DNA from 2 places in the Mesorhizobium sp. M0119 genome. Region 2 is predicted to be linked to the other one. Evidence: predicted binding sites of a transcription regulator. Region 2 holds the regulator's gene; the other holds the start of a gene.
The links. Region 2 encodes HrcA, which represses chaperone genes, less so after heat shock. Its sites were predicted from a motif close to GTTAGCACTCNCNNNNNGNGAGTGCTAAC; they were not measured.

Region 1: NKJ40_RS15545 (co-chaperone GroES) is a predicted target of HrcA. The motif match lies at 1,771-1,799, and genes of this name have one in related genera.

What each region holds. Positions count from the first base shown of each region.
Region 1 is NZ_JAMYTU010000014.1:47,594-52,009, forward strand. Features, by position in the region: partial or broken gene NKJ40_RS15535 (IS6 family transposase) at 355-479, shown strand; gene NKJ40_RS15540 (hypothetical protein) at 784-1,221, shown strand; gene NKJ40_RS15545 (co-chaperone GroES) at 1,855-2,169, shown strand; gene groL (chaperonin GroEL) at 2,220-3,863, shown strand; partial or broken gene NKJ40_RS15555 (NADH-quinone oxidoreductase subunit D-related protein) at 3,906-3,980, shown strand; gene NKJ40_RS15560 (4a-hydroxytetrahydrobiopterin dehydratase) at 4,030-4,395, shown strand.
Region 2 is NZ_JAMYTU010000061.1:14,743-19,158, forward strand. Features, by position in the region: gene NKJ40_RS29565 (LysE family translocator) at 1-351, opposite strand, end outside; gene NKJ40_RS29570 (PQQ-dependent sugar dehydrogenase) at 439-1,794, opposite strand; gene NKJ40_RS29575 (hypothetical protein) at 1,894-2,091, opposite strand; gene hrcA (heat-inducible transcriptional repressor HrcA) at 2,125-3,237, opposite strand; gene rph (ribonuclease PH) at 3,370-4,086, shown strand; gene NKJ40_RS29590 (VOC family protein) at 4,120-4,416, shown strand, end outside.

The sequences.
Region 1 (4,416 bases), on a different contig from region 2:
TGGATCTCAAGGACAGGCGCCTCTAGTACGGCGTGGTATCCGTGATCGTGGTATTGGTCATGATTGCGTATGCGGCTGGTTGGTTTGGCGGCACACCGATACCAGCGCCGCAGCAGTGAGAGCGATCGTCATTCTCGCTTGGCGGCAGCTGACTGCTCAGTCTCTAAAGGTCGAAGGAAGGGACACCTGATTGGCTGTTTCGCTGGTTCGGCTACCATCCTGACGACGCACAGCCTGGACCGTTTTTGAGATGGCTTCGGCTCAACTTGTTGGTTGATGGACGGACCGGTCCTTGGATTGCGCAATCCGCAACACACCGCCATCGGGCCGGGTAACTTCGATAATGGTTTCGACACGGACAAACTGCGATCCTACGGAGTAGCCAGGCGCCAGGTCATGCCGGAAGTCGTACACTGGAGCCACAAGGGCCCAACGACCGGGCGGAGAACTCGCATCAGCCCGGCCTTCGGCGGTTTCGAAGCTAAACTGCCACTCGCTTGATCCCGCTGCCCGGCCAGCGATGGAGCCGGGCTACTCCAGCACAGACTCTGCCCGTCGATCAGCTCGATCGGCACGGACTCCAGACCGACATCGTCGAACAGCCGCGCATTTGACCGCGTTCGCCAAATTAATGGCCGGATCTTTGCAAAGCCTCCGCATTTTCGTGGGGGGAAGCCCTCCCAGCATCATCGTGATTGGACTTCACGATCGGTCGGAGTCACGCTGGCCGCAGGTATAAGAAGGATATGGGTGGGCCAACTATCGTCCGAATAGGAGGCTAAAATGAAGCACCAGACGCTTGAGCAACTGCAGATTGTCGCCGAGATCGATCAGGACTACCTGCGCCAGGCCATGTCGCGCAGCGAACGTCTTGAACGCTGGGCGGAGCTCCTTGAACGGAACCCTGACCGGCGACTCTCGACGCTACACCAGACCGAGTATCAGCCGGTTAGATCACGCGGGGCCATGCGCGGCGACGGCTCGCCGATCTCAGTCGCTTTCGAGGATCCTGTCCTCCGCGCCGCCGGGTTGGAAAACGACAACTGCGGCGAAGCGAAGCGGTTCTTCGAACTGACCGACAAGCAATTGCATGAGATCATCTGCTATTGTCATTTCGGCGCGACGGTGAGCGCCGTAACGGCCGCCCGTCACATCCGTGCGGCGATTGCCGGGAGACAGCCCGGCATGTTCGCTCGGATGCGTGAGGCGTTCGTCGGATAAAGCCGGAGCCGTTTCGCAGCATCATTTTTGAAGCGGCTCGCATGGAAAGCCGCCGCCGTAGCGCAGGCAAGCGCTCCCCACGCGGGGAGGCTGCGTTGCATGAGGGGGTGCGGCTTTCCGCAGGAGCACGCCGACCTGCATCTTTTCCATCCGAACCGGAAAGATCCCAATGCTGCCAGTACATCCGTGGTCAGCGCCGTGGTTCAAAGGCTCGAACAGAGCGACATGCGCGCCGGATAAGCGCTATACATTCGCTGTCGAAAATTCGATGCTTCATGGTGGGTCGAAGGTCGCGGACCTATGTCGATCGGGACCGGGAAAGCCAAATCGTGCCAAATTTTCGCGAACTGCATATATCTCTCGATGCACATTCAATCAAGGCTCAATAGGTTTGGTTCGTAATTGCGGATTAATATAGCTGTTGTCGGCAAAATTAAGAGGGATGAATTACAATAAAATTGCTTATGGCTCCGCCTTTCGGACGGCCAAAAGCGCCGGTAACAACGACTGATTTACATTTCAAATATTTTCGGTTTGAGGAATTAAAAATTTGGCACTCCTATCATTCGAGTGCCAAAGGGGCTACGTTAAGTGTTGCAGTCGCTCTATGTGCGGCGGCAGAAAGAACCCCCAATGAAATTCCGGCCACTCCACGACCGCGTCGTCATTCGGCGCGCGGAAGGCGATACCAAATCCAAGGGCGGGATCATTATTCCCGACACCGCCAAGGAAAAGCCTCGGGAAGGCGAAGTGATCGCCGTGGGCCCGGGCTCGCGTGACGAGAGCGGCAAGCTGATCCCGCTCGACGTCAAGGCCGGCGATCTCATCCTGTTCGGCCAATGGTCCGGCACCGAGGTCAAGATCGACGGCGAGGACCTCCTGATCATGAAGGAGAGCGACATTTTGGGCATCGTCGAGAAGACCAAAGCGGCCAAGAAAGCCGCCTGACCGGGCGATTTCCGATCCCGCAATTTCAAGACTGAACTGGACGTAAAATCATGTCTGCCAAGGAAATCAAATTCGCTACCGATGCCCGCGACCGGATGCTTCGCGGCGTCGAAATTCTGAACAACGCCGTCAAGGTGACGCTCGGCCCCAAAGGCCGCAATGTCGTCATCGACAAGGCCTATGGCGCGCCGCGCATCACCAAGGATGGTGTCGCCGTCGCCAAGGAAATCGAGCTTGCCGACAAGTTCGAGAACATGGGCGCCCAGATGGTGCGCGAAGTGGCCTCGAAGACCAACGACCTCGCCGGCGACGGCACGACGACAGCCACGGTGCTGGCCGCTTCCATCCTGCGCGAAGGTGCCAAATTCGTTGCCGCGGGCATGAACCCGATGGACCTCAAGCGCGGCATCGACCTTGCTGTGGCTGCTGTGGTGAAGGACATTCAAGCCAGGGCCAGGAAAGTCAAATCTTCGGACGAGATCGCCCAGGTCGGCACGATTGCCGCCAATGGCGACGCGTCGGTCGGCGCCATGATCGCCAAGGCGATGGACAAGGTCGGCAATGACGGCGTGATCACCGTCGAAGAAGCCAAGACCGCCGAAACCGAACTCGATGTCGTCGAAGGCATGCAGTTCGACCGTGGCTATCTCTCGCCCTATTTCGTCACCAATGCCGAAAAAATGCGCGCCGAGCTGGAGGACCCTTACGTGCTCATCCATGAGAAGAAGCTCGGCAATTTGCAGGCGTTGCTGCCGATCCTCGAAGCTGTGGTGCAAAGCGGTAAGCCGCTGCTGATCATCTCGGAAGACGTCGAAGGCGAGGCGCTGGCGACGCTGGTCGTCAATAAGCTGCGCGGCGGCCTCAAGGTCGCAGCCGTCAAGGCGCCAGGCTTCGGTGACCGGCGCAAGGCGATGCTGGAAGACATCGCCGTGCTCACCGCCGGACAGATGATTTCCGAGGATCTCGGCATCAAACTCGAGAACGTCACGATCGACATGCTCGGGCGGGCTAAGCGCGTGCTCATCGAGAAGGATACGACGACGATCATCGACGGCGCCGGCGAGAAAGCCACCATCCAGGCGCGCGTCCAGCAGATCAAGTTGCAGATCGAGGAAACGTCCTCGGATTACGACAAGGAGAAACTCCAGGAACGTCTCGCCAAGCTGGCTGGCGGCGTTGCTGTCATTCGCGTCGGCGGCGCGACCGAGACGGAAGTCAAGGAAAAGAAGGACCGCATCGATGATGCGCTGAACGCCACTCGTGCAGCCGTGGAAGAAGGCATCGTTGCCGGCGGCGGTGTTGCGCTTTTGCGCGCCAAGGCAGCTTTGACTGAGCTTACTGGCGCGAATGCTGATATGACGGCAGGTATTTCGATTGTGCTGAGAGCACTTGAAGCCCCGATCCGCCAGATTGCCGAGAATTCCGGCGTTGAAGGTTCGATCGTCGTCGGCAAGCTCTCCGACAGCAAGGATCACAACCAGGGCTTCGACGCCCAGAACGAAGTCTATGTCGACATGATCAAGGCCGGTATCGTCGACCCCGCCAAGGTCGTTCGGACGGCCCTGCAGGATGCCGGCTCGATTGCCGCGCTCCTGATCACCGCTGAAGCAATGATCGCGGACATTCCGCAGAAGGTTTCGCCCGCTATGGGTGGCGCGGGAGGTATGGGCGGAATGGGCGGAATGGACTACTGAGCGGCGCCTGAGACTATAGCCAGGACGACGGAAGGCCAGCGACGCGGGCACATGCGAGCCGATATCTCGGCGATCATCGGTTCGCTCGACATCGTGTTCGGGGAGATCGATCGATAGGCTCGTCGCTGTCGTATTTGCTGCTAAAAATGGTCTTGGAGACAAGAACATGACCGACACTCTTGCCGAGAAAACATGTACGCCTTGTCGCGGCGGCGTCCCGCCGCTCACGCGTGATGAAGCCCAACGGTTCCAGGCACAGGCTCCTGATTGGGAGCTGGGTGACGATGCCCACCGCATCCAGCGGAGCTTTCGATGCCGCAATTTCCGGGACGCGCTCACCCTTGTTCAGGAGATCGGTGAGCTCGCCGAAACCGAGGGCCATCACCCCGACATCAGCTTCGGCTGGGGTTATGTGACGGTTTCCCTGAGCACCAAGAAGATCAAAGGACTGCACGAGAACGATTTCATCATGGCGAGCAAGATCGATCGGATGCTCGATCGCGCGGGGCGGCCCCTCGACCGCCAACGGTGACACGGCAAATCCATTGCCAAT
Region 2 (4,416 bases):
GAGACCGGCTACAAAGCTGGATGCCAAGCCGCCCTTGCCTTTCTTTGCCTCCACCGTTTCGGGCGTGATGCCGCTCGTCCAGAAACGCCAGCCAAGAAAAGCGAGGTAGGCGACGCCCAGCCATTTGATGGCCAGGAAGACCATGCCGAAAGTTTGTGCGACGAAAGCCAGGCCGAGGACCACGGCAGTCAAATAGGTCAGGTCGCCGAGTATCAGCCCGAACGACATGGCCAGCGACGAGCGGAAGCCGGAACCCAGCGCACGCGCAACAAGCGCGGTGACGCCTGGGCCGGGGATGGCTGCGGCGATGCCGAGGGCGGCGCTATAGGCGAGGAATCCGGTGAGCGTCATGATTCGCGCTTGTGGCACGATGTTGAAGTTGGGTGAATTCCCTCGGCCCGGATTCGATTGCGCCAGCGCAGCAGGCGACACCGCCGTTCAGGAGCGGCCGTCTTCGTAGGTAACGCGCCAGATGGTGCCGTTACCGTCGTCTGTGACGATCAGGGAGCCGTCCTTGGCCATCGCAACACCGACCGGGCGGCCCCAGACGGCGTCGTTCGAGATAACGAAGCCGGTCATGAAGTCCTCATATTCGCCGGTCGGCTTGCCATCCCTGAATTTGAGCCTCACCACCTTGTAGCCGGTCCTGGCGCCACGGTTCCACGAACCATGCATGGTGACGAAAGCGTCACCCTGGTAATCCGTCGGAAAGTTCTTGCCGTCGTAGAAGGCTATGTTCATCGGCGCCGAATGCGCCTGCATCAATACATCGGGGACAGTGGCCTTGCCGGCGAGGTCTGGCCGCTCGCCCTGATGGCGCGGATCCTCGTTATTGCCGATGTAGTACCAAGGCCAACCATAGAACGCACCGTCCTTGACTTCAGTTGCAAATTCGAACGGCACATTGTCGCCGAGCTCGTCGCGCTCGTTGACGACGCACCACAACGCGCCGCTGGCGGGCTGCACCGTCATGCCCGTGCAGTTGCGCAGGCCGGTGGCGACAGTTCGGGAATTTTTCCCATCCGGGTCAAAGGCGAGCACATCGGCACGGCCTTCCTCGGAGCCCCACGTTGCACCGAGCGGCTTTGATTTCGCCCAGGCGTCGAGGCCGCCATCGGGTTGCTTGTCCATGTCCTCGGCGACATTCGAGTCCGAGCCAACCGATAAAAAAAGGGTCTTGCCGTCAGGCGAGAAGGCGATGTCACGGGTCGAGTGACCGCCCGACGGGATTTTGGCGACAATGGTTTCTGGTTTACCGGACGCCTTTAGGTCACCGTCGCGATAGGGGAAGCGGACGATGCTGTCGCTGTTTGCGACATAGACCCATTGCGGCTTGTCCCCTGGCGGATAGAAGGCGATGCCATATGGATAGTTGAGGCCCTTGGCGAAAATCGCTTTCTCGATGGGTTTGGCGCGGCCCTCGGCCAGACGGTAGACGCGTATTTGGTCGGCATGGCCGTTGGCGATGAACAGGTCGCCGTTCGGAGCGGCGCGAACGACGCGCGGATTATAGAGTCCGGAGGCGATCATTTCGGCCGAAAAGCCCGGAGGCAATTCTGGCTTGGCGCTTTCGGGCCGCTCCGCCACGCCGGCGCCGTTCGAAGCGGATTGAGCGGGGTCGGCTGCCGGCATGTCTTGCGGCCCGATCAGGCGGCGGACGCCAGGCCTGTCGGCGTGCCAATCGCCAAAAGCTGCTTCGCCTTTGAGCACCTTCTGATCCGACTGCTGGGCGGATGCCGGTGTCGCGACAAGGAGAGCAGCGGCAATGGCCGCAAAGCCGCCAGATCGGGTCATCAACGTCCTCCGGGATTCGCCTCGAAGAGGGCAAACGGAATGAGGCATTGGTCGTTCCAAGCGGTCGTCCGGAACACGAGGATTTGAAGCCGAACCCCTTCAGTTGCCAGAGGCGTAGAAATCCTCATCAAGGCGCTTTTCCAGCGCGACCAGATCGGCCGGCAGCGGCAGGCCCATGGCCCGCATCTCTTGCAGCTTCTCACGCAACTGCTCTTGCACCTCGTGCTGATCCTCAGGCTGATTGACCATTTCCTCGAGCAGCAGGCTAATCTGGGCCTTGAACGATTCCAGCGCCATTCTTTTTCTCCTTGCGGCAGGCCGCGGCGGCTCCTAGCGCAGCATGCGCGAAATCAGCTGCGCGGTATAGTCGACCATCGGTACTATGCGGGCATAGTTCAGCCGCGTCGGCCCGATGACGCCGAGCGCACCGACGACGCGCGCGTCCTTGTCGCGATAGGGTGCCACCACCAGCGAGGAGCCAGACAGCGAAAACAGCTTGTTTTCCGAACCGATGAAGATGCGCACCCCCGGACCTTCCTCGGCGAGGTCGAGGAGCTGGATCAGCCCATCCTGCGTCTCCAGATCCTCGAACAGATGCCGCAGCAATTCTATGTCGGCCTGGGCGGTGACGTTTTCCAGGAGATTGGCGCGGCCGCGCACGATAAGCCGCCCAGGCACGCCGCTTTCGGCGCCTGCCCAGACCGCCAGGCCCTTCTCGACCAGATCCTGCGACAGCGTGTCGAGGGCTGCCCTGGTCTCTTCCTTGATGCGGGCGATCTCGACCCGCGCCTCGGCCAGGGTGCGGCCGCGGATATGGGCGTTGAGGAAGTTGGAGGCTTCGTGCAATTGCGAGACGGTGATGCCGGCGGGCAGATCGATGACGCGATTTTCGACGTCGCCGTTCTGCGAGACCAGCACGGCCAGCGCCTTGGTCGGCTCGAGCTGGATGAATTCGATGTGCTTCAGCGCCACCTCGTTCTTGGCGGCGAGCACGAGGCCGGCGCCGCGCGACATGCCGGACAGCATCTGGCTGGCCTCGGTCAGCATATGCTCCAGCGTCGCGCCCGAGCCGGAGGCGCGCACCTGCGCCTCAATGGTGCGGCGCTCCTCGTCGGAGAGGTCACCCAGTTCCATGAAAGCATCGACAAAGAAGCGCAGGCCTGCCTGGGTCGGCAGCCGGCCGGCCGAAATGTGCGGCGCATAGATCAGGCCGAGATGCTCAAGGTCGCTCATCACGTTGCGGATGGTGGCCGGCGACAGCGACGACGGCAGGATGCGCGACAGGCTGCGCGAACCGACCGGCTCGCCATCCTTCAAATAGGAATCGACGATGCGCCGAAAGATGTCGCGCGAACGCATGTCGAGCGATTGAAGCGCGGGCGATTGCAGCGCGTGCGACGGAAGCACGTGCGATTGCGAACCGGGATCGACTGCCTTGGTCATTCGAGCCAAAAACCTCCGCCCCGAAGATATAGACTTCCGCGGCGGCGGCGCAACCGGTCCATTTTCCTTTGCGCCTAGCGCCCCGTGCGGCTACAAGCCCGGCCAAGATTCCGAAGAAAGAAAGAAGCCTGAATGCGCCCTTCCAAACGCCAATTCGACGAAATGCGCCCCATCTCCTTCGAGCGCGGCGTCTCCAAGCATGCGGAAGGCTCGTGCCTGGTGAAGTTTGGCGACACGCATGTGCTGTGTACGGCCAGCCTGGAGGAAAAGGTGCCGGGCTGGATGCGCAATTCCGGCAAGGGCTGGGTGACGGCGGAATATGGCATGCTGCCGCGCTCGACCGGCGAGCGCATGCGCCGCGAGGCTTCGGCCGGCAAACAAGGCGGCCGCACGCTGGAAATCCAGCGGCTGATCGGCCGCTCCCTGCGCGCCGTGGTCGATCTGCAGGCGCTCGGCGAGCAGCAGATCACCGTCGACTGCGACGTGATCCAGGCCGACGGCGGCACGCGCACCGCTTCGATCACCGGCGGCTGGGTGGCGCTTTACGATTGCCTGCGCTGGATGGAAGTCCGCCAGATGGCGAGCCTTGGCAAGGTGCTGAAGGATCACGTTGCGGCGATCTCCTGCGGCATCCATGATGGCCAGCCGGTCATCGATCTCGACTACATCGAGGATTCCTCGGCCGGCACCGACGCCAATTTCGTCATGACCGGCAAGGGCGGTATCGTCGAGATCCAGGGCACGGCCGAGGGCGAGCCGTTCTCGGAAGAGCAGTTCGCGGCGCTGATGGTCTTGGCCAAGAAGGGCATTCAGCGCCTGGTCAGCCTGCAGCAGATGGCCGTGGACTGATCTTTAGTTTATGACGATGAGGTTGACGATCCTGTGACCCCTTCCGCAATCCTGGAATCAGCACTCTACGTGACGGATCTTGCTGCCGCGGAACGGTTCTATTCGGGCGTGCTCGGGCTCGATCCGCTCGGCAAAGTCGACGGCAGGCATCTCTTCTTCCGCTGTGGCGACGGCGTGCTGCTCATCTTCAATGCCGAGGCGACCAAGGTGCCGCCGGCGTCCGATGCCAAGCTCAAAGTGCCGCCGCATGGCGCCGTCGGCGAGGGGCATCTTTGCTTCGCCGCAAGCGCGGATGAAATCCCGCGCTGGAAAGCCCATCTTGAGGCGAAG